4 regions of the Pseudoalteromonas sp. bablab_jr010 genome follow, and region 4 is predicted to be linked to each of the others. Evidence: predicted binding sites of a transcription regulator. Region 4 holds the regulator's gene; each other region holds the start of a gene.
The links. Region 4 encodes sigma-54, which starts transcription at its own class of promoters, with help from an activator protein. Its sites were predicted from a motif close to GTTGGCACGNNNNTNGNNT; they were not measured.
Positions count from the first base shown of each region.

Region 1: a site for sigma-54 is predicted at 3,008-3,026, ahead of flgJ (flagellar assembly peptidoglycan hydrolase FlgJ). Genes of this name have one in related genera too.
Region 2: a site for sigma-54 is predicted at 2,427-2,445, ahead of flgB (flagellar basal body rod protein FlgB). Genes of this name have one in related genera too.
Region 3: a site for sigma-54 is predicted at 3,444-3,462, ahead of JIG37_RS10235 (BON domain-containing protein). Genes of this name have one in related genera too.

Region 1 covers NZ_JACDWV010000142.1:11,484-19,281, forward strand. Annotated here, with positions in the region: gene JIG37_RS13315 (flagellar basal body rod protein FlgF) at 1-253, shown strand, start outside; gene flgG (flagellar basal-body rod protein FlgG) at 275-1,063, shown strand; gene flgH (flagellar basal body L-ring protein FlgH) at 1,079-1,762, shown strand; gene JIG37_RS13330 (flagellar basal body P-ring protein FlgI) at 1,775-2,869, shown strand; gene flgJ (flagellar assembly peptidoglycan hydrolase FlgJ) at 3,064-4,032, shown strand; gene flgK (flagellar hook-associated protein FlgK) at 4,046-6,109, shown strand; gene flgL (flagellar hook-associated protein FlgL) at 6,112-7,368, shown strand; partial or broken gene JIG37_RS13350 (flagellin) at 7,599-7,798, shown strand, end outside.
Region 2 covers NZ_JACDWV010000142.1:2,053-10,242, reverse strand. Annotated here, with positions in the region: gene flgE (flagellar hook protein FlgE) at 1-799, opposite strand, end outside; gene JIG37_RS13305 (flagellar hook assembly protein FlgD) at 851-1,534, opposite strand; gene flgC (flagellar basal body rod protein FlgC) at 1,548-1,979, opposite strand; gene flgB (flagellar basal body rod protein FlgB) at 1,982-2,392, opposite strand; gene JIG37_RS13290 (protein-glutamate O-methyltransferase CheR) at 2,528-3,358, opposite strand; gene JIG37_RS13285 (chemotaxis protein) at 3,380-4,312, opposite strand; gene flgA (flagellar basal body P-ring formation chaperone FlgA) at 4,455-5,159, shown strand; gene flgM (flagellar biosynthesis anti-sigma factor FlgM) at 5,239-5,559, shown strand; gene JIG37_RS13270 (flagellar protein FlgN) at 5,552-5,983, shown strand; partial or broken gene JIG37_RS13265 (Ig-like domain-containing protein) at 6,141-8,190, opposite strand, start outside.
Region 3 covers NZ_JACDWV010000110.1:10,731-18,920, forward strand. Annotated here, with positions in the region: gene JIG37_RS10215 (NADP-binding protein) at 1-40, opposite strand, end outside; gene JIG37_RS10220 (methyl-accepting chemotaxis protein) at 153-2,177, shown strand; gene JIG37_RS10225 (hypothetical protein) at 2,162-2,371, opposite strand; gene JIG37_RS10230 (YqaE/Pmp3 family membrane protein) at 2,626-2,784, opposite strand; gene JIG37_RS10235 (BON domain-containing protein) at 2,842-3,408, opposite strand; gene JIG37_RS10240 (LiaF domain-containing protein) at 3,739-4,398, shown strand; gene JIG37_RS10245 (VOC family protein) at 4,708-5,124, opposite strand; gene pmbA (metalloprotease PmbA) at 5,254-6,591, opposite strand; gene yjgA (ribosome biogenesis factor YjgA) at 6,729-7,250, shown strand; gene JIG37_RS10260 (transposase) at 7,365-7,811, opposite strand; gene JIG37_RS10265 (hypothetical protein) at 8,140-8,190, shown strand, end outside.
Region 4 covers NZ_JACDWV010000200.1:13,664-21,853, forward strand. Annotated here, with positions in the region: gene JIG37_RS20620 (YgiQ family radical SAM protein) at 1-520, shown strand, start outside; gene mgtE (magnesium transporter) at 598-1,956, opposite strand; gene JIG37_RS20630 (HPr family phosphocarrier protein) at 2,168-2,440, opposite strand; gene rapZ (RNase adapter RapZ) at 2,454-3,299, opposite strand; gene ptsN (PTS IIA-like nitrogen regulatory protein PtsN) at 3,300-3,752, opposite strand; gene hpf (ribosome hibernation promoting factor) at 3,756-4,043, opposite strand; gene JIG37_RS20650 (RNA polymerase factor sigma-54) at 4,070-5,566, opposite strand; gene lptB (LPS export ABC transporter ATP-binding protein) at 5,673-6,398, opposite strand; gene lptA (lipopolysaccharide transport periplasmic protein LptA) at 6,395-6,916, opposite strand; gene lptC (LPS export ABC transporter periplasmic protein LptC) at 6,906-7,460, opposite strand; gene kdsC (3-deoxy-manno-octulosonate-8-phosphatase KdsC) at 7,457-8,008, opposite strand; gene JIG37_RS20675 (KpsF/GutQ family sugar-phosphate isomerase) at 8,012-8,190, opposite strand, start outside.

The DNA.
Region 1 (7,798 bases), on a different contig from region 4:
TCAGCTTGAAAAAGGCAATGACGGTTTATTTCGACCAAAAGAAGACATGTTGGTCAATGACCTTTGTGGCTTTTGTGACATTTCACCTAACGTAAAAGTATTGTCGGGAACGCTTGAAATGTCGAACGTAAACCCAGTGCATGAAATGGTCGATATGATCAGCAATCAACGCCAATTTGAATTACAAGTTAAATTGATGAAAACAGCCGAAGAGCTCGATGAGCGTCAAGATCAGCTGTTACGCATTGTTTAAGATGACTGAGAGGGTAGAGTTATGAATCCTGCATTATGGATCAGTAAAACCGGGCTTGACGCCCAGCAAACCGATATTTCGGTGATCTCAAATAATCTCGCGAATGCCAGCACGGTAGGCTACAAAAAAAGCCGCGCCGTATTTGAAGATTTACTATATCAAAACATTAACCAGCCAGGTGGCCGCTCGTCGCAAGACACTGAAATGCCGTCAGGCTTAATGCTTGGTGCCGGTGCCAAAGTGGTTGCTAACCAAAAGAACTTTTCACAAGGTAATATGCTTACCACTGAAAATTCATTGGACTGGATGATCTCAGGCCCAGGTTTTTTTGAAGTGCAATTACCAGATGGCAATATTGCCTATTCACGTAATGGTCAATTCACGACTGACGAAGATGGTCGCATTGTAACTTCCGGCGCGGGTTTTCCATTACAGCCAGAAATGAACGTACCAGACGATGCACAATCAATTACTGTTTCACAAGACGGTGAAGTATCAGTGCGTATTTCAGGTCAAGCAGAGAACGTGGTCATCGGTCAGCTCACCATTAGTGATTTTATTAATCCATCGGGTCTTGAGCCTATGGGGCAAAACTTATACACAGAAACCGCTGTGAGTGGCGCACCTGTGCAAGGTAATCCTGGTATCGATGGTTTAGGCACTGTGGTTCAAGGTTCCCTTGAAACCTCTAACGTGAATGTAACGGAAGAGCTTGTTAACTTGATTGAAACGCAACGAATTTATGAAATGAATTCAAAAGTGATTTCAGCGGTTGATGAAATGCTTAGTTACATCAATCAGCAACTTTAATGGGTAGGAGGCAGCATGCGTAATATTATCTTAGTCACATCAGCAGCATTGATGCTGGGTGGTTGTATGACAACGCAAAATCATCATGTGGTTCAGGATGACCCTTACTATGCGCCTATGTATCCGGAACCAAGTACTGAACAAGTGGTACCAACAGGTTCGTTGTTTGATAGTTATTCGGCAAATGACTTGTACTCAGATAAAAAGGCATTACGCGCCGGCGATATCATCACTGTTAAATTGCAAGAGTCTACCCAAGCAACTAAAGCGGCAAAAACTGAAACCGACAAAGAAACAGATGCTAGTTTAGACCCTGTTATTGGGCTTGGCGGAAACCCGGTTAACATTGGTGGCGACAGCATTCAGTTTGGTATTGGCTCAGGGGCATCGTTTAAAGGCGATTCAAAGTCTAACCAATCAAATAGCTTATTTGGTGATATTTCTGTCAATGTGATGCGTGTTTTACCGAATGGGAACTTGGTTATTCGTGGTGAAAAATGGCTCACTTTGAATACTGGTGAAGAATTTATTCGCCTAGAAGGTTTAGTTCGTCCTGAAGATGTGCAAGCAGATAACACAGTAACTTCCAATCGTATTGCTAATGCGCGAATTCAATACTCAGGTAAAGGGCAAATTCAAGAAACGCAAAGTGCAGGTTGGCTGTCTCGTTTCTTTAGTAGTTCGCTTTTCCCATTTTAGAGGAATAAAGTCATGAATGGGTTTAAATACATCATCGCTCTTTGCTTAATTAGCCTGCAGTTTTCTGCACAGGCTGAGCGAGTCAAAGATGTATCTATGGTTGAGGGTGTACGCTCTAACCAATTAGTGGGTTATGGATTGGTTGTTGGTTTGCCTGGCACAGGCGAACAAAGCCGATTTACTCAACAAAGCTTTAAAGCCATGTTAAATGGTTTTGGTATCACCTTACCAGATAGCTTAAAACCTAAGATTAAAAATGTTGCAGCTGTGGCTGTGCATGCAGAGTTACCGGCATTTAGAAAACCGGGTCAAACCATTGATATTACGGTTTCGTCTATTGGTAGTGCGGGTAGTTTACGTGGTGGTACCTTATTACAAACCTTTTTAAAAGGGGTTGATGGCAATACCTATGCGATTGCACAAGGTAGCTTAGTTGTAGGTGGTTTAGGTGCGGAAGGGGCTGATGGTAGCCGTGTAATTATTAACACACCCACAGTGGGTCGTATTCCAAACGGTGCCATTGTAGAGCGTGCTATTAAGAGCCCGTTTATGCAAGGTGACTATATTACCTTTAATTTAAATCGCCCAGATTTCACAACGGCTAAACGCTTAGAACAAACGATTAATGATTTAGTGGGTCCTGATAGTGCTCAGGCAATTGATGCAGCGTCAGTGCGAGTGTTAGCACCGCGAGATGCATCTCAACGTGTTGCGTATTTATCTACCCTTGAAAACTTAGAGTTTAAGCCTGCAGACACAGCAGCAAAAATTATTGTTAACTCCCGCACAGGTACAATTGTGATTGGCAAAAATGTGAAGCTACAGCCTGCGGCAATAACTCATGGTGGTTTAACGGTTACGATTGCTGAGCAGCAAAATGCGTCACAGCCAAATGCTTTAAGTGATGGTGAAACTACCGTTACCAATCAAAGTATTATTGATGTGAACGAAGATGATTCACGTGCTTTTGTATTTAATCCAGGTGTTAATCTTGATGATCTCGTACGCGCAATCAATGAGGTGGGGGCCGCACCGGGTGATTTAATGGCAATCCTAGAAGCTTTAAAAGAAGCGGGGGCGATAAACGGGCAACTGGTTATCATTTAAATTAAAACGCGCTGTCGAGCGCGTTTTTTGTTTCTATAACTTTTAATCCTTCAGTGTATAAACATCAGTCAAAACCTTGGCCCTGAAGTTACACCATTCCACTATCCGTTATTAGCTACTCATTTATAAAAGCTTTTTATTGGCGCAATTTTTGCATTTTAAATTTCATTATTAACTATTGTGTCAAAAAGCTGATGGATACTAATCATCTCGACAAGCAAAACTTTTTTGATTTAGGCAACTTAGACTCATTACGTCAAAATGCCTTAAAAAGTGATGCCTCTAGCGATGCGTCAAAAGAGGCGCTGAAAAAAGCGGCGGCACAATTTGAATCTATCTTCACTCAGATGCTGCTGAAAAGCATGCGTAAAGCAAATGAAGCGTTTGAAGATAAAGACAGCCCATTTAATTCAAGCGGCGTTAAATTTTTTGAAGAGATGCATGACCAACAAATGTCGGTTGAGCTTTCATCAAATGGTTCGCTCGGCTTAGCTGACTTAATCGTTCAGCAGCTCTCGCCAGATGGTAAACAGTTTACCCCAGGTTCTGTGCTTAGAACGACGGCTGAGTTTGATAGTGATAAACGTGCAAGCGGCACCCTTGATAGCACTGCTGAGATTAAGGCTAAACCACAAGTTGTTGCTGATACATCAGCAAACGAGCAATCAGAAAACCGCTTTGAAGATGCTGAGTCTTTCATTAGCTCTGTTTGGGAGCATGCTAAAAATGCCGCACAGAAAATTGGCTTAAACCCAGCTGTGATGGTTGCTCAAGCTGCACTCGAAACGGGCTGGGGTAAACACATCATCAGTAAAGCTGATGGCACCAGTAGTAACAACTTATTCAATATTAAATCGGATAGGAGCTGGCAAGGCGATAAAGCAAGCAAAGTCACGCTTGAATTTGAACAAGGCGTGCCAGTTAAAAAGCAAGCCAGTTTCCGCTCTTATCAATCGATTAAAGACAGTGTTAATGATTTTGTGGATTTCTTAAATGAAAATCCACGTTATCAAGAAGCACTCAATAATACCGCAGAGCCTGCAGCCTTTTTAGATTCGTTACAAAAAGCAGGTTATGCAACTGATCCAAATTATGCCGATAAAATTAAGCAGGTATTGAAGCGCGTTGAGCTTCAAAGCGTCGCTGCTTCATTGGTACGTTAAGGAGTAGACCCTCATGTCATTTAGCTTATATGACATAGCAAATGCAGGTATCAGAGCTAACTCTGAGCTTTTACAAACCACCAGTAAAAACATCGCCAACGTTAATACCGAGGGCTATGTGCGTGAGCGCACTGAGTTCACAACCATGATCGATAATCAAGTTGGTCGTGGTGAAACGTATCGTTTACTGAATGAATTTGCGCAAAAGCAACTAAATCGAGATACCTCTAGTAAAACTTTTTTTGATCAATTCGTCACAGAAGCGAGTCGAGTTGATAGCTTGTTTTCTGAAGAGTCAAACAGCTTATCAACCAGTATCAACTCGTTTTTTAACAACATACAAGAAAGTTTAAACCAGCCTTCATCATCTGTAGCACGGTCATTAGTAATGACTGATGCACAAAGTCTAATTGACCAAATGGAGCGTTTATCAGGCATTGTTGCAGATCAGCAAACCGTAGTTAATGATCAATTAGAGATTTTCTCTGAAGAAGCAAACGACCTTATTCAAACTATCAGTGAATTAAATACTAAGATCGCGTCAGTAGATGGCACCTCACAAGAATCAGGATCTAGCTCGCTTTATAATGAACGAGATAAAGCAATTCGTGATTTATCTGAGCTAATCGATATTGAAACAGTTGATGGGCCCAATGGTTCTAAACAAGTATATATGGGAACAGGCCAAGCCTTAGTAATGCAGCATGGTGCTTTTAATCTATTTTCTTTAACGGGCGACCCTGATCCTAATTTTAAAGAATTACACTTAGATACTAATGACGGTAAAGCTATTTCGCTAGAATTAGATACAGATAAGTTAAAAGGCAAAATTGGTGGCTTACTGGCATTTCGTGACGATATTTTAGTGCCAGCACAAAATCAATTGGGTCAAATGGGTTTAACATTGGCCGATGCTTTTAATCAGCAAAATCATTTAGGTATGGATGGCGATGGCAATTTAGGTGGGGATATATTTAAAATTCCTACCGTTGATGCATTTGCTTATCAAGCTAATAACGGTAATTCGAGTATGACGGCAACGGTTGAACCTGGACAAGGCAGTAATTTGCCGGCCAGTGATTTTATTGTGAAATACAGTGATACAAATGAAGTTGAAATTTACCCTGTTGATAATAAAGGCGAGACGATTAAAGATGCCAACGGCGATGATATTTTTACTATAGCAGACGTTGACCCAGCCACAGGTAAGGTTAATTCATTAAACAACTCAGGTTTAGATTTGTTTGGTTTAGAAGTTACCCTCGATATGACTAATCCGCCAAGTGTTGATGACCAATTTATGGTTAAACTCAACTCTCAAGCATCAACAAGCTTAGAGCTTGCAACAAATCGTCCAGAAGATATCGCACTCGCTTCACCTATTCGTACTGCAAACGATATTAACAATACAGGCACTGCCAGTATTTCAGCTGGAACTGTATCTGATGTGTCAAATTTCACAGACACCCCAGCGTTACAATTACCAACAGGGTCTTTAACTTTAACAAAAAGCGCTGAAAACCCCGATATGTACACCTTAAGTGATGGTACCAATGAGACTGATCCATTTACAATTGATTCATCGGGTAAAAATATTATTCAACAAGCTGAGGCAGCGGGCGTTTTAGATGATATTACAACGCTCACTGCGGAGGAAGTTGGTTTTGACTTTAACATTGAAGGCACACCAGCTTTAGGTGACTCATTCACTATAGAGGCTAATGTAGATGGCTTTGATGATAACCGTAATGGGCAACTATTAGCTGACATTCAAAACGATAACATTGTCAGGCAAAATGTTTCAGGTAATTCAAAGAATAATCATAAAACTCTAAATCAAGCATACACTGGTTTAGTATCAGATATTGGTGTAGTTACTTCGCAGGCACAAACAAGTCAACAGGCGTTTAGCGCATTAGCAGAGCAGTCAGAAGCTTGGTATGAATCATTATCAGGGGTAAACCTTGATGAAGAAGCGGCAAACTTACTGCGCTTTCAACAGTCGTATGCAGCATCAGCGCAAGTACTTGCCACTGCTCGTTCAATATTCGACACCTTACTTAATTCGGCGAGGTAATTATGCGTTTATCAAATAACTTAATGTACCAAAATAGCGTTAATAAAATTCTTGAAGGTCAGCAAGGTGTTGCTAATGCACAAGAGCGTGTAACAACAGGTAAAAAGTATTTATCGACCTCTGAAAGCCCGTCTGCTTACTCACAAGCAGCATTATATACAAATAAAATTCAAACAAACGAGCAGTATACTAAAAATATTAATCAGTTGAATGGGCGGCTAGAAACAGAAGAAAGTATCTTACAAAGTATCAACACCACCATTCAGGCAGCCCAGGAGCTGACGATTCGAGCGGGTAGTGGTGCCATGAGTGATGATGATTTAAAATCTATTGCGAGTGAATTAAGCGAGCTGCAAAAAAGCCTAGTGAGCTTAATGAATAGTCAATCAGAAGACGGTAAATATATTTTTTCTGGCTATCAAGATACAACTCAAACCTATAGCTTTAACTCAAATACAGGTCAATACGACTATCAAGGCGACCAAGGCCAGCATTCAGTCACTATTGCACAAGGTGTTAATGTTAAATCGAGCGATAATGGCTTTAGTGCTTTTGAAAATGTAAATGCGCGTTTAAATGTTGTTGATAACGAAGGCACTGTAACGGGGAGTATTACTGCACAAAGTACTGTGTATGTAAAAAACCAAGCCGATTTTGATAAGTTCCATAAAGCAAATTATGATTTAGATCCCACAGCTACAGCTGCAGATAACTCTTTTCAGGTTGAGCTTGTCGCCGGTGTTAATCCGGGCGATCCAGATACCTATGTAATTAATGATGGTTATGGTAACCCCGTTACACCAGCAGTCACAGGTGAGTATACCGGTGAGTCTATTGAATACGCAGGCATGGAGTTTAAGCTAGAAGGCACTGCACCAGGGACATTAGAGTTCGAATTAGAGGCCCCACATAAAGAAAATGTACTCAATACTATGCAAAACTTAATCACCAATTTAAATAGTAGTTTAGAAGGTGATGAGCTTAATGATGCACTGGCAGACGGTTTAGACCAATTACAAAGCGCCAGCGAACAAGTGGTATTCACACAAGCAAGTTTAGGTGCTCGAATGAACTTGGTTGAAAGTATCACTGATTCAAATAGTGCGATAGATATCAATAATAAATCGAGTAAATCAAATTTGGTTGAAGTTGATATGGCCGAAGCAATTAGTGACTTAACAAGGCATGAAACCGCATTACAGGCTTCACAAGCAACCTTTGGTCGTTTAGCTAATTTAACGCTTTTTGATTATTTATAATTAAACTCATACGGTAAAGGTTTGCCTTTCTATTAGGCCAGTGGCAAAAAATTGTCACTGGCCTTTTTATTTCTTACATTTACAAACAAGAAGTTTTAAAAGTTATTTAAAAACAGTGGGTTGTAATTTTTCTTTGAGCTGGCACATTTCCTGCTTTTAAGTTTTACAAAGCGCGTGGTTCCTCACAAGTTCATTGGACCACAGCCTAATTAAAACTAGGAGATGGTAAAATGGCATTAACAGTCAATACTAATGTGTCGTCACTTAACGCACAACGTAACTTAACTAAATCGAGCGATGGTCTAGCAACGTCAATGGAACGTTTAGCATCGGGTATGCGTATCAATAGCGCAAAAGATGATGCAGCAGGCCTACAAATTTCAAACCGTCTAACCTCACAAATAAATGGTTTAGCGGTGGCACAGCGTAA
Region 2 (8,190 bases), on a different contig from region 4:
CATCTGTACTTTGTGGTAAGCCACTGGCATCAAACTGAAAAGTTGATAATGGTGTATAAGGTGTTGTGGTTTGCTCAACACCTGTTGCATCAAATGGCTTTTCATCTAATGTAGCGTATACTTCCCACTCATTTTCATTACCAGTCACTGTAGAATCAGTTTTCACAAAGAAGAACTGTAGAATATGCGGTTCACCTAATGAGTCATACACCGTTGTCGATGTAGAGCTGTTATAAGTTGCACTTGTTTCTGGATCGAATGGTGTCACAGTTGGCGCAGAGGCACGTGAATCAAGGTTAAATGACGAATAAACATTCGTGGTTGCACGTGGTGAACCTGATGCATCTGGAATTTGTAGTGCAGAAGATGTACTTAAGCTTACAGAGGTTGTGTCACCGGTTGCTTCATCAACAGGGAAACCTTGTAAGTAATTACCGCTCGCATCCACAATAAAGTTATCTTTATTAAGTTTGAAGGCACCAGCACGCGTGTAAGTAAAATCTTGTGCACCTAAGTCATTCGCCATTGCGAAATAACCTTCACCAGTAATTGCTAAATCAAGTGAGTTATTTGTGAAAGAGAGTGAACCTTGGTGGAATTGTTGTGCCACCATTGTTGTCCTTACACCGTCACCATTTTTTGTTTTACCAGAACTAAATACTGATGATGCGTATACATCAGCGAACTCTGCACGAGACTCTTTAAAGCCCGTAGTGTTAACGTTAGCAATATTATTTGCAGTTACGTCTAAATCTTTTTGTGCGGCTGCTAAGCCTGTTAATGCAATATTGAAGCTCATAACTCACCTCTAACCTATCTCTTAGCCTAAGCTAACCCAAACCTTTTATACTTATGCGATTTCAGCTATATCAGTTAGCCTAACCGCACCCTCTTTTGTATTTACGATAATGCCGCTTGCGCCATTAATATTGACACTTTCAATATTCTTAAAGGTCGCCATAGGCATACTGCTGTAGTCTCCATTTACAAAGCCTTCAGCACTGATGTCATACTCGCCTTCAGGGAGCACATTGCCATCGTTATCTTTACCATCCCACTCAAAACGCAGTGCGCCCGCAGACTGAGAACCTAGTTCAATGGTTCGTACTAATTGACCTGAAGAATCTGTTATTCTTAGCGTTAAAGATTCAACGGCTGTCTCAGCAACCACCGACCCTTTAGCAAGGTTTTCACCGTCAAAGTCAATGGTGTCAGACTCTAATAACGCTTGCTTACCAACCAAAGTGGAAGCCTGTAACGCAGAATTTGATGTCATTGATGCAGTCAGTGAGTCAAACTTCTCGTTTAAGTTTGAAATACCTTCAGCCATAGTAAAGTTCGTCATCTGCGCGATCATTTGATCGTTATCAGCAGGGTTACTCGGATCCTGGAACGACAACTGCTGTGTTAACAACGAAAAGAAATCTTCCTGAGAAAGTGTGTTGTTGTCTTCCTCAGTTGTTTGCGTATTGCTTTGATTCCAACGCAAGCTATCCATATAGGATGATGATGCAGAGCTGATGTCGTTACTCATAACTTATCCTCGATTACCGTTGTCCTAACAACAGTGTTTTACTTAACATTTGCTTAGCTGCATCAGCAACTTGCACATTTGTTTGGTAAGAGCGAGAGGCAGAAATCATATTTGCCATTTCTTCTACAACATTAACGTTAGGTTTGTAGATATAACCATTTTCATCCGCACTTGGGTGATTCGGGTTATATTCAATTTGTAGCGGCTTATCGCTCTCTACAATACCTAAAACTTTAACGCCTACAGAAGAGCCCTGAGGATTGCTTTGCGATGCTGACGCTTTGGTCAACTCTGCAGCAAAAACAGGATGGCGCGCTCGGTATGTCTGGTCTTGGCTAGAGCTAATCGTGTTTGCATTCGAAATATTACTCGCTGTGGTATTTAAGCGCACATTTTGTGCACTCATACCCGTGCCTGAAATATCAAAAACATTATATAAACTCATGATTAAGCTCCTTGACTACCGAGGGCTTTTTTAAGGCCTTTAATTTTACTACTCATAAATTGCAGGCTTGCCTGATACTCTAATGAGTTCTGTACATACAAGTTTCGTTCCACTTGTATATCTACAGAGTTACCATCGCCTGTATCTGCTTGATTTGGCGTACGAAACATTTCTGCACCGCCAACAAAACGGCTGCCTCCGGCAATATGTTTAGCATCGGTTCTTACCATGCTATTGCCGCCTTGTTGGTTGCTTTTTGCCGCTTTTAATGCCGAGGCAAAATCAATGTCTTTCGCTTTATAGCCCGGCGTATCAGCATTAGCGATATTGGTCGCTAATAACTCAGCGCGTTGTGAACGGATCAACATTGCATGGGGGTGAACACCAAATGCTTTATCAAAACTGATAGCCATAACCATCTCCAAAAAATTGACTCTAGAGTGATTAATGCAAAAGCTAAGCCAATAATGAAGGAGATATTTTACTTACGTAAGATATTGAATAATAGATAAATTTAGCAACCTAAGAGCTAGGTTGCTAAGAAAGGTTTACTTTTTCTGGTAGATGATGCCTGGATTACAACGAACCATCTCAAAGCTATCACTTAAGCCCGCCATTGATTCTGACGCACCTAAAAAGAGGTAACCTTTAGGGTTTAGGGCTTGAGCAAATTGCGAGATAATTTTAGCTTTTACCTCTGGTGAGAAGTAAATGAGCACGTTACGGCAAAATATAATGTCAAACTTGCCCATTAAAGCGTATGAATCCAGTAAGTTAAGGTGTCTAAAGCTGACCATTTTACGTATAGGGTCAATGACTTGAGCCATTCCATTGCCGCTGTCTTTAAAGAACTTTTGACGGCGTTCCATCGACAAACCACGCGCAAGCGCTAGCGAGTCATACTCAGCGTTTTTGCACATATCAAGCATGGTATTAGAGATATCAGTGCCGATTATTTGCGCCCCCATCTTTAATACACCTGGGTTTTTTGACTGAAACTCGGCAACCGACATGGCAATTGAATACGGCTCTTGTCCTGATGAACTTGCCGCTGACCATATTTTTAATGGTCTACGCACATCTTTAAGCTCAGGAAATAATTTCGTTTTCAATAACTCAAACGGATACTGGTCACGAAACCAAAGCGTTTCATTGGTTGTCATTGCATCAACCACAGCGGCACGAAGCTGCCTCTCATGAGGACTCAGTGTTTTACTTACCAACTGCGATAAAGACTCGACATTAAAACGCGCCATAAGCGGCGCAAGACGGCTTTTAACTAAATAAAGTTTATTATCGCCAAGCACAATGCCGCATTGTTGCTCTAAAAAAGAGCGAAATTGATCGTATTCGCTTTGTTGTAAATGCTTATTTTCCAAAGTAATACCACCTATAAACTATTAATCACAATGAACCCATTTTTTTACAGCAGTCGCTAGTTCATCTGGGTTAAATTTAGCAATAAAATCGTCAGCTCCCACTTTCTCAATCATTGCTTGGTTGAATACACCACTTAAAGAAGTATGTAAGATCACATGCAAAGGTGATAATTTTGGATCGGCCTTTATCTCGGCGGTTAAGGTATAGCCATCCATTTCTGGCATTTCAACATCTGAAATTAATAAGCCAACTCGCTCAGTAATATCGTTCTGGCAATCAAGTTGAGCTATTTCTCTTAGTCTTAGTAAGGCCTCTTTGCCATTTTTAGCAAGCTCAGTTTGTACACCAAGTGGCTCAAGCGCACGTTTTACTTGATTTCTCGCGACAGCAGAGTCATCAGCAATAAAGACGATTCTTTCACCTAAATCTTTCTGGAACTCACCTTCACCAACAACATCTGCGCTAACTTCAGTGTTCACTGGGCAGATTTCATTTAGGATCTTTTCAACATCCAAAATCTCAACCAGTTCGTTTTCTATTTCTGTGACTGCTGTTAGGTAAGAATAACGTCCAGCTCCCGAAGGTGGTGGCATTATTTTTTCCCAGTTCATATTTACGATACGTTCTACACCACCAACCAAAAACCCTTGTACTGAACGGTTGTATTCGGCAATGATGATAAAGCTGTCTTTTATGTTTTCAATTGCAGGACCACCGACAGCCATTGATAAGTCAATAACAGAAATAGTTTGTCCACGAATATGCGCAACACCGCGAATATAGGCATTTGATTTTGGCATGTTCGTAAGTGGCGGGCATTGCAAAACCTCTCTTACTTTAAACACGTTAATACCAAAGCGCTGACGCCCTCTGAGTTTGAACAATAGTAATTCAAGGCGGTTTTGCCCAACCAACTGAGTTCGCTGGTTAACTGAGTCTAAAATGCCTGCCATTTCAATCTCCTAAAGATAAACAATCAGAGCTGGAACAATAATTGCCTTCTTTGTGTTAAAGCTACATAAGGTTACGAAGCGTCTGTTTTTTGACGCAAAATATTTATACCTTGTTTTCAACAATAAGCATAGTCGAAACAATATGAGTTTGTTAAAAAAAAGCCGAAGATACAGTGTTTTTTATTTTCTTTCTAGCCTGTTGTTTGCAACACAACTACAAGCAGAAGTCTATAACAACGAGCAACTTCAACAGATCGCTGTTGATTTTGTGAGTGAACACATGCCTGACTTGAACACAACACCACAGATAAGCGCTTTGCCTCTGGATAGTCGCATTCCTGATAGGTTATGTGAGTCGCCATTAAACAAAGAGTTACCAACAGAGCCTCCTTTTAATCGGCAGGTCACGGTACAACTTAAGTGCCAAGACATAAATAGTTGGACCCAATACGTTCACGTTAGAATTATAGAACTTGAGCCAGTCGTTGTTGTTACAACGAGTCTTACTCGAGGTGAAGTTATTCGTGCCGAACATTTACGCCTAGAAATGAAACCTAAGCAATTTGTTAGAACGCAATACGTACAAGATGAGTCTATACTTATTGGCAGTCGCAGTAAGCGAAATTTACGCGGTGGTACACCTATTGTTATGAGCCAAGTTTGCATGGTTTGCAAAGGCGATAACGTAACTATCTATGCTTCGTTACGGGGCTTAAGGATCAAAACCTCCGGAATTGCGCTAGAAGATGGCACGTTAGACGAATTAGTACGTGTAAAAAATAAAAAATCAGGTAAAGTATTAAATGCGCGTGTGGATGGAGTCGAGTCTGTACAGGTAAATATTTAATTTTAACTATTTATGCTAAAGTATCCGCTGTGCCCGCCGATATAAAGGCATAAGTTGGGTAATGTATAGGTCAAAAATTATGGTAAGCAATGTCAATAATGGTCAACAACAGCCTTCTGTGTTGACAAATACCAAGCAAAAAAAGCTTGATTTACAAAAAGATAATGCTAATGCAGCTGCTGCTAAATCAGCCGCACCTAAAGCAAGTGCAGATTCTGTCAGTCTTACACCTCAGGCAAAGCAGCTTAAATCATTGCAAGAAAAAGCAGAGCAGTCTTCTGGTTTTGATAGCAATAAAGTGGCTGAGCTGAAAAAAGCGATCAGCGAAGGTAAATACCAAATTGATGCTGAAAAGCTAGCAAAGAACATCGCTGCATTCGAGTTTGATGTCTATGGCTGATCATAATCATTTAATAGCCAGCAAACTAACACAGCAAGTTTCGTGCTTGGAGTCTATTGCTGCGTTGTTAGATGATGAATTGACAGCCATTGCTGCAAAACGTGGCGAAGGATTAAAGAGTATTGCCCAACAAAAAATTTCTTTGCTCCAACAAATCCAAACCATAGATAAAGAAGTGCAAAAGCTTGTCGCGCACAACGAATCGCAAGATGATGACGTGAGTGCACTTATTAAGCAAGTTAACACTCTCCTAGCAAGCTGCAAAAAGAAAAACGATGTAAACGCCCATGCGGCTCACCAAGCACAGTTAAGTGTTAAACAACTTAAAGATATTCTAATCGGTGCGCCTTCATCGATGACCTACGACCAAGGCGGCAGCGTAATTCAAGGCGATAAAAAAATCGTCCACAACTTGAAAGCCTAAACCCCAATATTATTCTTTTAAAAAAACGCGATAACTAAGTTAGTTATCGCGTTTTTTAATGTTTACAGAGTTAAATGAGCTAAAAGTAATACGCAATATCACTCAATTAAGCAAGGTACTGTAAGAAAAGCGCATTTCAGCGCTTTTCTTTTATTGATTAAATATCTACAGATTTATTTCCATCTTCGATTAGTTTCTTAATCATGTCCTCTGATTCACTCTGAATATCACTTGCAGGTTGTGAACTTATTGAGTCATTAGGATCAAAAGCTAAACTTTGCTGTTCGCTATCGATATTCAATGCCAGTACCTCACTTTGTTCAGAGTCACTTAAAACATCATCGATTGTTACTTCAAGCGGGGCAGAGTTAGAGTGCAATGTCGGTTCTGTATCCGCTTTAGCTAATATCACGCTTAAATCAATACTTTCACCGAGCTGCTCAGCGCCTGAAGTTGAACTTTCATTTTCTGGTGGCTCTTCAGAGTTCTCTAAGCCTGCTAAAACAGGTTCTTCTCCAAGAGATATGATGCCACTATCAGGCTCTGATTCAATCACACCTGTACCGACTAAATCGTTAGAGGTGTTCTTGACGATATACTCACCAGTTTCAGTATCAACAATAGCAAAGTAATATTCATTCCCTAAATCAAGAAAAGAAAGCCCTATGCTCCAGTCACCGTCGCTATCAGTTGTGGTGCTTGGCGAAGAACTAAGAACTGAAGCGTCGATAATATTGAGTAAATTAAGGCCGATTAAGTTAGAGCCAATGGCATAAACCTCAGTTCCCGGCTCAGCAGTGCCTTCGGCGAAAGGTAAGAGTAAACCTAATATACCTGGATTATAGTTAGTAACATCAAAAGCATCTAAGCTAGGGTCATTACTATAATCAATACTCGATATAGTGGTTGTATTACCTGCAGCATCTGTCGCAGAGGCCTCAACATATGCGAGAGTTAATAAAGAGACTGACAAATTAAGCACTTGCCAATCACCATTAGCGTCAACGGTGGCTGTGTAAGGAACTCCTATGCCACCTCCAATTAGGTAGTTTGTAATGGTAATAACACTTCCTTCAGGCAAATCTGAAGTACCAGAAAGCGATACCAAGTTACCTAATAAGAATGACGGCGTGATTGATAACTCTGGAGCCACAGTGTCAACTTCTCCGCCCGTTTTACTATCAGTTCCTGTGTTACCTGCGGTATCTGTGATGCTTGCAGTGACCGAATACACTCCATCAGCTAACGCTTGACCTGCTTCAACTTGCCAATTGCCACTTGCATCAGTTGTGGTAGTAACTGTATGTTGTAAACCGCCTGCGGCAGTGAACACAATTACTACTGTACTATTTGCAGCATCAGATGTGCCGCTGATAACAGGGGTTGAGTCGTTTGTGAGTATTAAACTGCTTTGATCAATGCTCACAATCGGTGCCGTAGTATCAACCGCAGACGTTGTACTTACTGAACCATCATTCCCAGCTGTATCAGTCACAACAGCGGTTACCGTATACTGTCCTTCGGCAAGCGCTTGGGTTGCTTCAACTTGCCAGTTAAGGCTTGAATCAAGCGTTGTTTCAACACTATGACTAACACCTGCTGCATCAACGAAGGTTACAACCACTCGATTACCAGCGACTGCTCCTGTTGCACTGCCAGAAGCGAGCGGTGTTAAATCGGTTGCAACAGCAATCGTGTCTATAACAACATCAGGCGCAGTGATATCTATAATGCCAGACACCGAAGTGGTTGCGCTATTACCTGCAGCATCAGAGATACTGGCTTCAACCGTGTATGCTCCTTCAGCTATTGAGGAAGGTAATGCCACAGACCAATTACCTGATGCATTAACAATAGCAGAAGCAGTAACATCATTACCTAAATTATCAGACACAACTAACGTGACAACGGTGCCCTGAGGTGCATCACTGGTACCACTAATTGTCGGTGTAGTATCATTTGTAATTGCTGGTGCATTAACCAAGATTGATGGCGCCGTGAGATCTATCTCACCAACCTTTGATGCTGTTCCAGTTAAACCATTTTCAGTTACACTTGCATCTACCGTGTATTGTCCTTCACTGAGTACAGTAGCAAGCTCAACACTCCAAATACCACCCGTTACCGTTGTAGTTATTGTTTGTGTATTTCCAAGTGCATCTTCAACATTTATTGTAACTTGTGTGCCGTCTACTGCATCACTGGTA
Region 3 (8,190 bases), on a different contig from region 4:
CGGCACCTAAAACAACCAGTTTATTATTTTCAGTACTCATTTACTCAACTGCCCCTTAGTATTTATTATTAACCTTCGCTTAACAGTGTAGCGATTTAGGTGCAAATATGATTAGATAGATAACTCTAACCTATAATAAAAACGCGTGCACTATGTTAAACAACCTCTCTTTACGTAAAAAAATACTTCTGCTCATTGGCGGGACGATAAGTGTGCTACTAATCATCGCGTCTAGCTTTTTTGTAAACCATATTGCTGATCTTTCACGTCATGCAATTCAACGCGAAGCCGACAGCTATTTGCAAAGTGAGCGACTGTCAATGCAGGCCTATTTTGCCAAATACGGCAAAGTTGTCGAAACCTTTGTAACAAACCCGCATTTAGTTAACTGGTTCGATAACTGGACTCAGCGCGATCAAAGCTTAGATAGTCAGCCTGGTTACAGCAGCGTTAATCAAGATTTTGTTCGTATTAGTGGTAATGATGATAACATTTTATCAGCCTTCTTTGCTTCTGCGACCACAGGTGAGTACTTCAAAGAAAACGAGCGTACCGCCACTTATAATGGCCAACCATATTACGCTTACAAACGTGGTTGGTGGCAAGATGCATTAAAAATTAATAAGTTGTATGTTGGCCCTATTTCTGTTGATTTAACCACAGGTATCGCCTCTGCAGTTGTACAACAGCCAGTTTATAAACAAAACAAGCTTGTTGGTTTTGGTGGTGTTGATTTACAGCTTAATAATATCAACGACATGGTTGAAGCTATTCGATTTAATGGCCAAGGCTTTGGCTTTTTACTCGATAGCAACCAGAAAGTAGTGCACTTTTCAAAACGAACTGGACATAAACTATCTATCACAGACGAAGGCCCTAATGGCAAAGAAGGCTTAGATGCCCTCGAAAAGCAATTTAACGACACCTCGGGCTTTAGCGAATTAAACCGCGCGATGAAAAGCCAAAAAGAGGGTAGCAGCTTTGTCACATTCAAAGGCGAGCAATATTACGTTGTATACAATCGCCTTGAATTAGAAAGCCCTTACCTTGATTGGTATGTGGGTATTTTAATTCCGACCAGTATGATTGATGAGCCAGTAAATGATGCGGTGATGACAACCACAACATCCGTGATCATCATTCTTGCGATTATTATTGCGATGATCTTCTGGGCCACGCAAATGATCACCAAACCGCTGACTAAACTCACTTACATCATGCGTGATATCGCATCAGGTGATGGCGATCTAACACAAAAAATCGAGATAAAAAGTCAGGATGAAGTAGGACAGCTTGCTCATCACATGAATACTTTCATCGATAAATTACGTGCAATGATGCTAAATACTGCAGCTCAAGCGGAGCAATTAAGCCAAGCCGCAGCCCAATTGAAAACCGTATCGCAAAAAACCAATGATGAAATTCAGCAAGAAAAGCAACAAGTTGATAGCGTAAGTGCGGCAGTAACCGAAATGGCCTCAACTGTTCTCGAAATTTCACGTAACGCGCAACATACCAATAATGCAGCTGAAGAAGTGCAAACCATTACCGCAGATGGCACTAAGCGCTCAACTCAAGCTCAGTCAGTCATGACCGCTCTTGCAAGTCACATTGGTGAAGCTTCTAAAGTCGTTGCGGGTCTTGAACAAGAAAGTGGCAATATCGGCGCGGTGGTTGATGTTATCAACTCAATCGCTGAGCAAACTAACTTACTGGCACTTAACGCAGCGATAGAAGCAGCCCGTGCAGGTGAGCAAGGCCGAGGTTTCGCAGTTGTTGCTGATGAGGTTCGTTCACTAGCAAGCAGAACGCAAGAGTCAACAGATGATATTCGCAATATGATCAGCCGTTTACAGCAAATTGCCCAACAAGCATCAACCATGATGCAGCAAGGTCAAGAGCGTGCTGAAGGCTCAGTTGAGCAAACACAAATTGTATTGCAAGCATTGCAAGATATCGCGCAATCTGTGACAAATGTACAAGATCAAAGTCATCAAATTGCGACTTCGACAGAGCAGCAAACTGTGGTTGCAGAAGATATTAACAATAGCTTGGCAGCGATTAATCACTTAGTGAATAGCACTGCAGATCATGCCCATGAATTGGCGGATGAAGCACGTGATTTGAATGAGTTAGCAGAGTCTCTAAATAAGACAGTAAATCAATTTAAGTTATAAAGATAAATTGCTGAAGTAGTTAAAAACCCGATGTCACCTGAAGATGACATCGGGTTTTTATCGTCAGCCTTCCCTGTTAATCGTGGCGCAACCGCTTTCGCGTGTTCCATAAATTCGTGCCACTGTTGCTTGTTCCATAAAGCAACTCCATTATTGGTCAATCCTTGTTTTGATTGCGTTTGTACTTGTTCCATATAGTCTCCTCCTTACGCTAGCTTCATCCGTTTGGGCTCCAAGCCTAAGCTTAATCCTTGCTGTCATCTCCATTCACCTTATCCATAAAGCGTTGCCATTGTGCGCTACTCCATAACGCCTTGTTACTTCCTTGTTGTCCTTTGTGCTTAGTTACATTATCCATACTGTAAACTCCTTGCGGTTTATCGTCCGTTACTCCTACAGCCCTTCCTTGCTGTGCTCCATTACCCATCCTAGTAGGTTAATGCGGTGATTATCGCTTAGCGATGATATACACAGCATGAATCAAACCTGGAATATACCCTAATAGAGTTAAAAGAATATTAATCCAGAACTGCGCACCTAAACCTACCTGTAAAAATACGCCGAGAGGTGGAATTAAAACCGATAAAATAATACGTATTAAATCCATGACTCACTCCTTGAAAAAGATAAGCCCAGCCAAAGCTGGGCTATATAGGGCTTGCTATTATTCAGCAACAATCGTTAATTCATCGATTACTTTGCGAACATCTTCAGCGTTTTCAGCAATGCTTACCGCTAATTGCTTTTCTGCATCAGACTCAACAGTACCTTTTAGTGTTACTACACCGTTGTCGGTATCAACATCGATATCTGTACCACCTACTTCTGAGTTAAATAAATAACGTGTGGTGATTACAGTACTGATTTTTGCATCGGTTAAGTCGCTTTCTGCAGAATCAGCTTTGTCTGATTTCATGTGCTTAGCTTTCATGTTTTTAACAACCGTTAGTTTGTTATTAACAGAGCTAACACCGTCTAGGCTAAGAACTAACTCTTCAGCAAGCTCTTTATCTAATTCGCTATCAACTTTACCTGTAAGTACAACCTTGCCATTCGTTACATCAGTGTTGATGTCAAAGTTGTTAAGGTTTGTGTTCATAAGAAGCACAGTTTCCGCCTTACCATCAATCCAAGCATCTTTACTTTCATTTTCCCAGCTGCTTGCCTGAGCTGACATGCTAGTTGCACCAATTACTAAAGCCGCAATCATAGATTTGTTAAAAGTGTTCATAATCTTTCTCCTTTTGATTAAAGACAGTTTAAATAATGCGACTATGATGCCAACTATTTATTCTTTAAATTTCAGTAGGTTAAACACCTATTCAGCGGTGATTTATATTCATTTCGGTAAAGATTTACAAGCTGCTCGGTAAGATGTTCACAATGTTGCAAAAATAACCATTTAGTTGCTGATTTTATTAATCTGTGGTTAATTTAACGAAATTGCTTATTCGTCTAAAAAGACAACCTCATGATTTATATAGAAATAAAATCTGGCCTAAGCTTTGCTTTGTAATTAATAACTAAAGAATCACCTTTAAAATCACAACAGGGAACTACCATGGCCGTTAAACTTGAAGATCGCCCAATCGATCAAGTAAGAGAAGAAGTCATTGATCAACTCATTTATAACTACAGTCATGCTGTTATTTCAGCCGAAGCATTTGAACGCCGCCTAGATCAGGCAATGGCAGCTACCAGCAACGAAGTACTGGTTGAGCTTGTTGCTGATTTAGATCTGAAAGCGGATATTGACTACAAGTCGCAAAAGCATGCGCAATTTAAACCTCACTACAGCCACAGCAGCGACAACGAAAGCCTGCAGCTACGCAGTATTCTGGGCTCAAATGAGCGCAGCGGCCAATGGGTAGTACCAAAAGAAATTCACCTAACAAACTGCTTAGGTTCAATTGAACTCGACTTTAGCGAAGCAATTTTCCAACATCAGCACGTCACCATTTACGTGAACTGTATTTTAGGTAACGATGAAATCTACGTACCAGAACATGTAAATGTGGTATCAAAATTATTTAGCGTAATTGGTAGCGTAGAGAACAAATCAGTTGCCTTAAACAAAGGCCAAGGCCCAACCATCACTATTGAAGGTAATGTATGGCTAGGCTCTGTCGAGATTTCAGTTAAACGTACCATGAAAGAAAAGTTCATCAGCTTCGCCAACAGCCTAAAAGCCAGTTGGAAAGAGATGAATAAGATGCAGTAAAGTTACGAGGTGCGGTTATGCAATGTAAGTCGTCATTTATGGCGACAAGATATTACATACGTTTCATCAATGACGCGCTAAAGCACGACCTACAAGAATGCGCGCGAAATAAATTTCACGCCTACATCAAACGTGGGAACGGCTTTAGCCGTGAATAAAGTAAAGCTGTTCGGCGTTAAAGCGACCCTACACCGTAGGCGTCACGCTTGCTTGGCGCGTCTTATATGCAACGCCATTCCATCAACCTATGTCTGACCTACAAACAACACTGCTCGGCTCAAAACTGACAGCTGAAAGCTGACAGCTCCCTCACAAGTCATTATTCCTCTCACTCGGGATATCACTAAAATACTCGACAAACTCAACTTCAAAACCTGCTGGGTCGATGAAATATACATTTTTACGGTAAGGGTTTTCTGGGCCGTGTTTATCAATTTCATAACCAGCCGAAACCAGTCGTTCAACTACGGCATTAATATCGTTTGTCACATAGGCAAAATGAGCAAGTCCTACTTGGTGGCCGGCTAAATCACGGTTTTCTGCTTCACCGTTATCACTCAGTGCGAGATATTGGTAATCATCACCAAAGTGCAGCCACTTGCGCGGTTTGCCCGACCATTTGCTGTCACCTTGACTACGCACACGCCAGTGCGGGAATGCCGCTTTATAAAAGTGCAGCATGGTATCAACATTACTAACAACAAGGTTTACGTGTTCTAAATACATGGTAGTTTTCCTTTTTATTTTTAAACTGCCACCAAGATAAAACCTCAAGTTAAGTTTAGGTAAAGCGTTTTTTCAAATAAAAAAGCCCCACAAACGTGAGGCTTCAAAAATTGAGTAGTTATTGATGAATCAGCTACCAGCAACCTGCATTTGTTCTATCAATACAGAGCCTGTTTGAATACCACCGCGGCGCTCGATGTCGCCACCTAAGCCCACAACGGCTTTAAACATATCTTTTAAGTTACCAGCAATTGTGATTTCACTGACTGGGTATTGGATTTCACCATTCTCAACCCAAAAGCCCGCCGCACCACGTGAGTAGTCACCGGTTACCGTGTTCACACCTTGGCCCATAAGTTCAGTTACTAATAAACCTGTGCCCATAGTTTTTAATAGCGCTTTTAAATCGGCATGGGTTTGTTCAACTAGCCAGTTATGAATACCACCAGCATGACCCGTTGGTGCCATCGACAGTTTGCGTGCTGCATAGCTTGCTAATAGGTAAGTTTGCAGCTCACCGCCTTGAATAATTTCACGATCTACGGTTTTTAAACCTTCAGCATCAAACGGTGAAGACGCTAAACCTTTTAATAAATGCGGGCGCTCAGAGATATTCACACAATCGCTAAATACTTTTGTACCCAGGCTATCAAGCAAGAAGCTCGATTTACGATAAAGCGCACCGCCACCAATCGCCGACACTAAATGGCCGAATAATGAGTTCGCAATATCAGCTCTAAAGATCACTGGCACTTTCATGGTACCGAGCTTTTGGCTGTTAAGCTTAGCCAAGGTTTCGGTTGCCGCTTCGAGGCCTACTTTTGCAGCGTCATTTAAATCATCTTTATGACGTGCGATGGTATAAGCTGAGTCGCGCTGCATTTGCTCGCCTTCTTTACCAATCACCATCGTACTAATGCTATGACGCGTACGTGGGTAACCTGCAATCATGCCATGGCTGTTACCATAAACACGTAAACCTTGGTGAGAAGAAAAACTCGCACCGTCTGAATTTACAATGCGCTCATCGGCATTTAACGCCGCTTGTTCTGCTTGATGACAAAATTCCACACCTTGCTCTGGGCTAACTTCCCACGGGTGGTATAAATCTAAATCTTGCGGTGCAAATTCAAGTAACTCTTTATCAGCGATACCATTAAATGGGTCGTCAGAGGTGAACTTTGCAATATCAATGGCTTTTTCGACCACTGTACGTAATGTTTTTGGGTTTAAGTCAGCCGTTGAAGCAGACCCTTTGTTATTACCCACATAAACACTGATACCTAAGCCACCGTCTTGGTTAAACTCTATTGTTTCAACTTCGCCCATGCGCGTACTGACAGACAAACCTGACGTGCTCGACATCGCCGCTTCTGCTGCTGTTGCACCCAATTTTTTTGCATGCTCCAGTACTTCGCTTACTGCGTCTTTCACTTCAGAAATGTGTTGATAAATAGGATCTTTCATCTTGTGTGTCCTAGGTTCTGATATTTTTTATAGTGTAACGAATGCTAACACACTGCGAGACCTGCATCAGCTAATATTAATCATTAACTAAATGGCGTATAATAGCGAATAGTTAAGTTTACTGAATGAGCATCCTTATGGCGAAGAAGAAAAAGCCACTTATCGAAGAAGAAATTATTTACGTATCAAAAAGCGAATTAAAACGTGAAGCCATGCAATATCATGGTCTGGGTGCTGAAATTGCAAAAATGCCGAAAAAGCAACGCGATCGTTTACCGCTTAATCACGATTTAAAAGAAGCCCTTGTTGTTTCTGATAAAGTAAGTGACAAGAGCGATGCTTACCGTCGTAACTTAAACTACATCGCAAAAGTATTACGTACCACAGAAAACGTTGATGAAATCCAAGCGATGATCGACATCATGCTTAATAAAAACAATCAAGCCGATGTTTTGATGAACAAAATCGAAACCCTGCGTGATGATTTAATTAAACAAGGTGACGACCTGATCAATTCAACAATTGATCAATACCCTTCTCTTGAGCGCCAAAAAATGCGCCAATTAGTGCGCAGCGCCGCAAAAGAAGTAAAAGCAGAAAAACCAGCCAAAGCTTATAAAGAGTTATTCCAGTATCTAAAAGATGCGATTATGCTTTGATTTCCTTCGCGCGAAATAAATTTCACGCCTACATCACCGTAGGCGTCACGCTTGCTTGGCGCGTGTTGAACACCACTTAATACGCAACCATCGCGCGACATAAATTTCACCTCTCTACAACCAAATACAATTCCAAAACGGGTAATCGCCAACGTGCTTGACTAATTTTGCGCGTAGAGGGTTTGCGACTATATATCGAGCTTGATGTATTAGGTCATTTTCATCTCTGATTTGATGATCATAAAAATTATTTTGCCAAACCACTACTTTGCGCCCTTTTCTCTTACGAATAGACATGGTCACCATGCTTTTGTACAGCTTAATTACTGCTGATAAGTTTTGCTGAGGGCGAAGTTGAAATATCCAATGTAAATGGTCAGGCATGAGGACAAAGCAGATTGTCTCCACTTTATCTTCTAAATGGTAAATTGCTTTGGCAGCATCAACTGCATATAGATAGTTGGCAAATATAGGCACTCGATTCTCACAACAAAGAGTTACTGAATAATAGCAGTTTGAATGTGAGGTACGCCCTTTAAGCCTCTTCCTTGACGAAAACATAAACCTATCAATCCTGAAGGTAAAACCTGATCTTAGAACTTAAAAACACACCTAGCCAATTTACACCAAAAATGTTTGAACCTCACAATACACAACCATCGCGCGAAATAAATTTCACGTCTACATCAAACCGTAGGCGTCACGCTTGCTTGGCGCGTCTTAAACACCACACAATACTCACCCATCACGCGAAATGAATTTCACGCCTACATCACCGTGGGCGTCACGCTTGCTTGGCGCGTTTTAAACACCACTTAATACACAACCATCGCGCGAAATAAATTTCACGCCTACATCAAACATAGGCTTCACGCTTGCTTGGCGCGTATTGAACATCACGCAATACTCAACCATCGCGCGAAATAAATTTCACGCCTAC
Region 4 (8,190 bases):
TAAATACTCAAAAGAAGCGGGTAAAAAGCAGTATTTGATCCCGTATTTTATTTCTGCTCACCCAGGAACGAAAGACGAAGACATGGTGAATATGGCGCTATGGTTAAAGGCTCATGACTTTAAGCTTGATCAAGTACAAAACTTTTATCCATCGCCGATGGCCAATGCAACCACAATTTATCACACTGAGATGAACTCTCTGCGCAATATTAAGAACAATACTGAGCAAGTGCCTGTTCCAAAAGGCGCACGCCAGCGTCGCTTACACAAAGCGATTTTACGATACCACGATCCTGCTGGTTGGCCGATGATCCGTGAAGCACTAAGAAAAATGGGCAAAGCGAATTTAATTGGTAAAGGGCCGAATTGTTTGGTTCCTGAAGAAGGTCGAAACGAGAAAACTGCTAAAGGTAAGGGCGGTAAAGGCCGTGCAGCTCTGACTCGTCATACCGGTTTTAGCCAGTTTAAAAAGGCCAATACCAAACCTAGAGTAGGTAAAAATAAGCAGCGTGCAAAGTAAAAGATATAAAAACGGCCCTTAAAGGGCCGTTTTTATTTATACCAATTCGCTTAATTAAGTATTATTGTGAATTGGTATTAGATCAATAGCCAGGTTGCGGTGCCTAAAAAGGCAAAGATACCGACAATATCCGTCACTGTTGTCAGTACCACACTGCCGGCGAGGGCAGGGTCAATTTTCATTTTCTTAAGAATTAATGGAATGCTTGCACCTGCAATACCTGCGGCAACAAGGTTCATAAACATTGCAAAGGCCAGTACTGCGCCGAGCTTAAAGTCCCATTGCCATAGGGCAACCACTCCAGCAATTAATATCGACCAAATAATACCATTCAGTGCGCCAATCGCCAGCTCTTTGAGTAATAAGAAGCGTTGGTTGGTTTGGTTGATATGGCCAACCGCTATACCACGAATAACCAGGGTTAAGGTTTGGCTACCCGCAACACCCCCCATTGAAGGGACGATACCATTGAGTACCGCTAAAATAGGTAAGATTGCTAAGGTGTTTTCGAAAAAGCTTGCCACAATTGCTGCTAGCAATGCGGTTAATAAGTTAACCCCAAGCCAAATAGAGCGACGCTGCGAACTTTTTAGCACTGGCGCAAAGGTATCTTCTTCGTCGTCAAGACCAGCGAGGCTTAGCATGCTGTGCTCTGCATCTTCACGGATTACGTCAACGATATCATCGATGGTAATACGACCAAGCAAGTGAGCGTTATCATCCACAACAGGGGCTGAAATCCAGTTGTGACGCTCGAACAGTTGCGCTACATCACTTTCATCCATAGAGATTAGGATTGACTCACAGTCTTCATCCATTAAATCACGAACAATTTTATCTGAAGGACTGGTCAGCAATGTAGTTAATGAAAGCGCGCCTAAAAAGCAGTTATGCTTATCAACTACATATAAGTCATCGGTACCCTCTGGTAGCTCACCTCGTAAGCGTAAATAGCGCAGTACAACATCGAGAGTAACGTCAGGGCGAATGGTTACCGTATCGCTGTTCATCAGGGCACCGGCTGAGCGCTCTTGATAAGAAAGCGCTTGAGTTGCCCTTTCTCTATCTTGCGAGTCCATCGCGCTAACAACGTCTTGATATACGGTATCAGGAAGACTACGTAAAACCTCACCTAAGTCATCGTCGTCCATATCTTCTGTAGCAGCAGCAATGTGCTCAGGCTCCATCTGGGCAATAATGCCAAGACGTACATCTTCAGAGAGTTCCTCTAGAACATCACCACGGACATCTGGGTCAACCAGCTGCCAAAGCATACGACGAATTTTATGAGGAGAAGACTCAAGTAAAAGGGCTGTATCACAAGGTGCCGTTTTGGCTAACATGCCGCGCACTTGAACAAATTGACCACTATTGAGTGACTTGGTCACTTGTTTGAGTTGTTGTAGTGGGTAATCTTGTTCAAAGGCTTCTGGCATTGGCGTCCTTACAACTGAAAAAAGTTTAAATAGGCTATGCAAATACAGCATAGTTGCTTTGTAGTGTATTTGCAGAGATATCGTCGCACTGCGATAAATTTATTAAGAGTTTTGTAATTTAGAAAAGCGAGCGATATAAAAGTAGGATATTTAAAGGGAATTTTAAATATCCGAAGTAAGTTTACCGTAAACCTTGAAGTCTTAGCAAATGCTATTCTTGCTCGTGAAAGCGTTGCGCAATTAATTCGCCGATTGCCGTTAATGCAGCGTCAGCGTCAGGACCTTCGCATACAACACGAACCTCTTTTCCTTGACTACTTTCAAGGAGCATTAACGCTAACACGCTGTCGCCTTCAGCTTCTTTCTCATCTTGAAAAAGTGTAATTTTGGCATCAAATTGCAGTGCTAGTTGCGCTAAAACAGTCGCAGCGCGAGCATGTAAGCCAAGTTTGTTTTGAATTAAAAAGGTATCTTCAGCGTGCATTGTTGGTGCCTAGTTAGATATCTTGTTCGCGGTGGCGAATTTTTACATTAGCATGAGTTTTAGAAAAGCTTTCACCAATTGTTTGCGCTAAGTAAACAGAACGGTGTTGGCCTCCTGTACAACCAATTGCAATGGTTAGGTAACTGCGGTTATTGCGCTCTAGATGTGGCAACCAAGTCTGTACAAAGGTTTGAATCTGCCAAGTGAACTTTTGCACTATGCTGTGGCTAGCTAAATAATCCCTGACAGGCTGATCGAGGCCGGTTAATGGCTTCAAATCAGGCTCCCAGTGTGGGTTCGGTAAAAAGCGTGCATCAAAAACGTAGTCAGCTTCTTTTGGAATACCATGCTTAAAACCAAACGACATAAACGTAATAATCAGTTTTTTATCTTTCTTACCTAAAATCTTTTCACGAATTGATTCTGCTAACTGATGAACACTCAAATCAGTGGTATCAATCATAAAGTCAGCGCGGGTGATCAGCACATCCAGCAGGATTTTTTCTTGTTTAATGGCAAGATCAAGCGGTAAAGAATCAATCGATAATGGATGCAAACGGCGAGTTTCAGAAAAACGCTTAATTAGGGTTTGGTCATCACTATCTAGGTAGAATAGTGTTGGGTTTGCAAAACCTGGCAGGTACTCAAGAATATCATTAAACTCTTGCTGCTCTTTCGGTAAGTTACGTACGTCGATACTGACGGCAATTTTGTCATAATTATCAGAAACACTTCGCACGAGCGAAGGCAGTAGGTTGACAGGAATATTATCAACACAGTAGTAGCCTAAGTCTTCAAGAACTCGTAAAGCGACCGATTTCCCCGAGCCTGAGCGACCGCTGATAATTATTAATTCCATTTATGCCTCTGATGCAATTACTTGAAATAGTTGCTGATCGCTTGTAGCACTTCGCAACTGTTTACAAAAATCTTTATCTTTAAGTCTATCAGCAATTGTTGACAAGGTCTTCAAGTGCAACTGGCAATCGCCATCTGGTACGATGAGTGCCACAAAAATATCAACGGGACGATTGTCTATCGCATCAAAATTGATGGGAGATTCACTGACAATAATAAATGCATGAGGTTCATCAGCACCACTCATTCGACCGTGGGGAATAGCTATTCCTCGGCCGATACCTGTACTACCTAACTTTTCCCTGTTCAGAAAAGCATCTAGGATATCTTGTTGAGATAAATGAGGAAACTGCTGGTGAGCTAACTCGCTAATATACTCAAGAATTCTTTTTTTGCTATTAAAAAGGACCGCAGCTTTGCTGCAGTCCTGATTAGTAAGTGAACTAAGTTTCATAATTTAATGTCGAGCTAATTTCTCTTTATGCTTAATGACTTGGCGATCAAGTTTATCGATCAATGAGTCAATTGCTGCGTACATATCTTGATGTTCTGTAGAAGCGAACAACTCGCCTCCGTTTACATGTAAAGTTGCTTCTGCTTTTTGGCTTAATTTTTCTACATCTAAAATGACATGAACATTATTAATATGATCAAAATGCCTTTCTAGTTTTGCGAACTTAGTGTTTACATAGTCTCTTAATGAATCAGTGACTTCTACGTGACGACCAGTTAAATTTAGTTGCATAAGCATTTTCCTTCTATGTAAAACGTCTAAATCAGACTTTTACGCTGATTAGACGGAGGTATTGCTAGAGACTCACGATATTTTGCAATTGTACGTCTAGCTACTTTAATTCCTTGCTCAGCCAATATATCTGCAATTTTGCTATCACTCAATGGTTTAACCGAGTTTTCTGCAGCAACTAACTTCTTGATTAAAGCGCGAATTGCTGTAGAAGAACACTCACCACCATTTTCGGTGCTGACATGGCTTGAGAAGAAATATTTCAACTCAAAAATTCCCCTTGGGGTATGCATATATTTTTGTGTTGTAACCCGAGAAATCGTCGATTCATGCATTTCGACCATTTCTGCGACATCGTTTAGCACCATTGGCTTCATTGCTTCTGGGCCATGTTCAAAGAAAGCTTGCTGTTGTTGCACGATACAGTTGGTCACTTTTAGTAAAGTATCGTTACGGCTTTCTAAGCTCTTAATAAACCACTTTGCTTCTTGTAAGTGAGAACGAATAAATTGGCTGTCGCTACTTGATTTAACAGAGCGAGACATCGCTGCATATTGGCTATTCACTCTAATTTTTGGCATACAATCTGGGTTTAACTCGACTACCCAGCGGCCTTTCACTTTTTTCACTGATACATCGGGTATGACGTACTCAGATTCTTCGCGTACTATGCTATCCGCAGGCTTAGGATTTAAGCTGTGAATGAGCGTCATCACTTCTTTAAGCTCGTTTTCTTTAAGCTTAGTCTTTTTCATTAAAGTGCGATAGTCGCGACTTGCTAATAATTCGATATGCTCAGATAAAACCATTTTAGTTTCAGCTAAATATGGCGTATTGGCATCGAATTGACGAAGTTGTATACACAGGCACTCTTGTAAACTTCGCGCGCCGATACCAACTGGATCGAATAACTGTATTCTTTTTAAGACAGCTTCAACTTCATCGAGTTCGATTTCTTCTTCATCATTATTTTGATTAAAGCTTTCGACAATATCTTCGCAGCTAACCGTTAAAATACCTGAGTCATCGATAGCTTCAACGATGGCAACGGCAATCGCTTCATCGGTAGGACTAAATGGTGTGAGCTGTAGTTGCCACATTAAATATTCTTGCAGTGTTTCTGTTGAAGCACCTTGGTAAATAGACTCGTCTTCAGGCATTGGCCCAGACGATGTTGATGGGGCGGCACTCATGTACTCATCCCACGTAACATCCATAGCTAAGTCATCGCTAACCGTATCCTTACTCAGAGCATCACTGCTTTCTTGCTCGAATTCGCTAGGTGCTTCGTCGGCAGACGCGCTGACTTGTACATCGTCAGACTCCGCTTTTTGCTCATTCTTACCGATGCTTTCTTCGTTGTAATCCGCTTCTTCCACTTCAAGCAGAGGATTACTATCAAGCGCTTCTTGAATTTCTTGCTGGAGATCCAATGTACTGAGCTGCAACAAGCGAATGGCTTGTTGCAGTTGTGGAGTCATTGTAAGTTGCTGGCCCATGCGCAGCTGTAATGATTGCCTCATGTATCCCTAACAATCCTTTTTAAGTTATCGGTAACGGTGAAGACACTGTTATCGATTTATTGTCATTGTATAAGTCTAGCAGATGCTCTAGTCGGTGGCGTAATGGTTACAGCCTGAATTGCTCGCCTAGATAAACATCACGTACAGTTTGGTCTGCTAATACGTGCTCAGGTGTGCCTGATGCAATTAGCTCCCCATGAGAAACAATGTAGGCTTTTTCACAAACATCAAGGGTTTCTCGAACATTATGGTCAGTAATAAGTACACCAATACCACGATTTTTTAGGTGCTCAATAATTTTCTTTATATCTAACACTGAAATAGGATCAACACCAGCAAAAGGCTCATCTAAAAGGATAAATTTAGGATTAGCGGCTAATGCACGTGCAATTTCAACGCGGCGTCGTTCACCACCTGACAGTGCCATACCTTGGCTATCGCGAATATGTTGAATGCTAAATTCATCTAATAAGTTGTTAAGCGTCTCTTCGCGCGTTGTTTTGTTAAGATCTTTGCGGGTCTCTAATATGGCCATCAAGTTTTGGTAAACTGTTAATTTTCGAAAAATAGACGACTCTTGTGGTAGATAACCAATACCTAAGCGCGCACGGCTGTGCATTGGCAAAAGCGTGATATCGTTATCATCGATGCTTATTTTTCCTTTGTCGCTTGGTACGAGGCCTACAATCATATAGAAGGTCGTTGTTTTACCTGCACCATTTGGCCCTAACAAGCCAACAATACTGCCCGCTTCAACTTCAAGACCGACATTTTTAACCACTTGGCGGCCTTTGTAGCTTTTAGCTAAAAGCTCTGCTTTTAATGTGCTCATGGTTGGCCTTTATCGTCTTTTTTATTTTCTACAGGCACTAAAATAGTGTGTACACGATCTGTTGAGTTTTCGTCTTTTTCTGCGCTGATCAGCTGTTGAGCCATATCGTAGGTAATGCTTTTTGCCGTTACTTTTTGACCCGCTTGAGTGACTTCAGCTTCGCCATTGAGTGTTAAGAAGCGCTTCGCAACATCATAACGAACTTCTTCGGCGCTGGCGCTCATCACGGTACCATCAGCTTGCTTTTCTTCGAAGTAAGCTGGTTTGCCTGTAGCGATAATTAATTCGACTGTACCTTCGGTGTCACCGCCATGTGCCTCAAGTCGCTCTGCTGTAATGCGACGATCACCATGCACGATCTCTACGTTACCTTCGAATATGCCAACGCCATCTTTTAGTTTACCGATTTGGCGATCTGAGCTAATGCTAATTTGAGCGCCTGTTTGCTCGGCAGCTGCGCCCGAAAAGGCAATCAATAAGCTTGGGATCAGGAGTAATTTCTTCAGTTTATTGGTCATAGTATATGGTTCGTGTATGGTTAGTTAACTCAACAATTTCGGCTTTTAAATCGGCTTTTAAGCCTTTACCGGTAATTTTTAAATTCGGTCCTGTTAGTGTTACAGGTTGCTTTGAAAACATCGTCATTTTATCAATGTCGACATTAATATTTTCTGCTTTTATATCTTCGATCATACCGTTATGGGTTAAGTTTTTAGCAACTACATCCCCTTCAAAAATCAGCTGATCATTTTCGTATAAAGTAGCTTCTTTGGCTCTTACTTGCCAAACTTGCTGATCGCTATAAATAGTAAAAATAGGTTGTTCAAAAAAGGTAAACCCTAATTGTTGATACAACTCCATTTTTGCAGCTGCCACTTTATGACTAATTTTACCTTGCTCGTCATAAGCTGTTTGCTTTAGAGCAACGGCAGTGTAATCAGGTGTTGCGATGATCTCGTCTTCACTAGTTATTGTATCAGTTGACTGGTTAAAGTACGGGTACCATAACCACACCATGCAACAGACAAAAACAATACTCAGTAAAATACGGGCTATATTCATGCGCTGGTTCCATCGCTAGTTAACGGCTTGCCGTTTTCTAACATCAGTAAATCAGTTAATTCACGCACGGCTCCAAAGCCACCCGGTAATAATGTGGTGTAATGAGCCAGCTTCTTGATAAGCGGGTGTGCATCGTTTACTGCGACAGCAAAGCCAACTTTTTCCATAACTGGTAAGTCTGGACCATCATCACCAATATAGGCAATCTGTTCATCTGTCAGCCCCAGTTTATCCTTTAACTCTTGATAAGCAATCAGCTTATCTTCTTGTCCCTGATAAATGTGCTGAACTGTTAGGCTAGTCATTCGCTGCTGAACTATTTGTGAATGGCGGCCAGTAATCACTGCCACTTCAAAGCCACTATTAATGAGTGCTTTAATACCAAAACCATCTTTAGTATTGAATGCTTTAAGCTCTTCGCCATTATTACCCAAATAAATTCGACCATCAGAAAAAACACCATCAATATCACAGATTAATAGTTTTATTTTTTGAGCACGCTGACTCACATCAGGGCTCAGGGGCTGGTATAGTTCGGCGAATGTCATTGCTTAGAGAACTCCTGCTTTTAATAAGTCTTGCATATTAAGGGCACCAATTGGTGTGTTGCTTTGATCCACCACAATTAAACCATTAATACGTTTATGCTCCATAATATTTAAAGCTTCAGCCGCAAGCATGTCAGGGCGAGCCGTCGTGCATGAGCGGGTCATCACTTGGCTAATTGCCG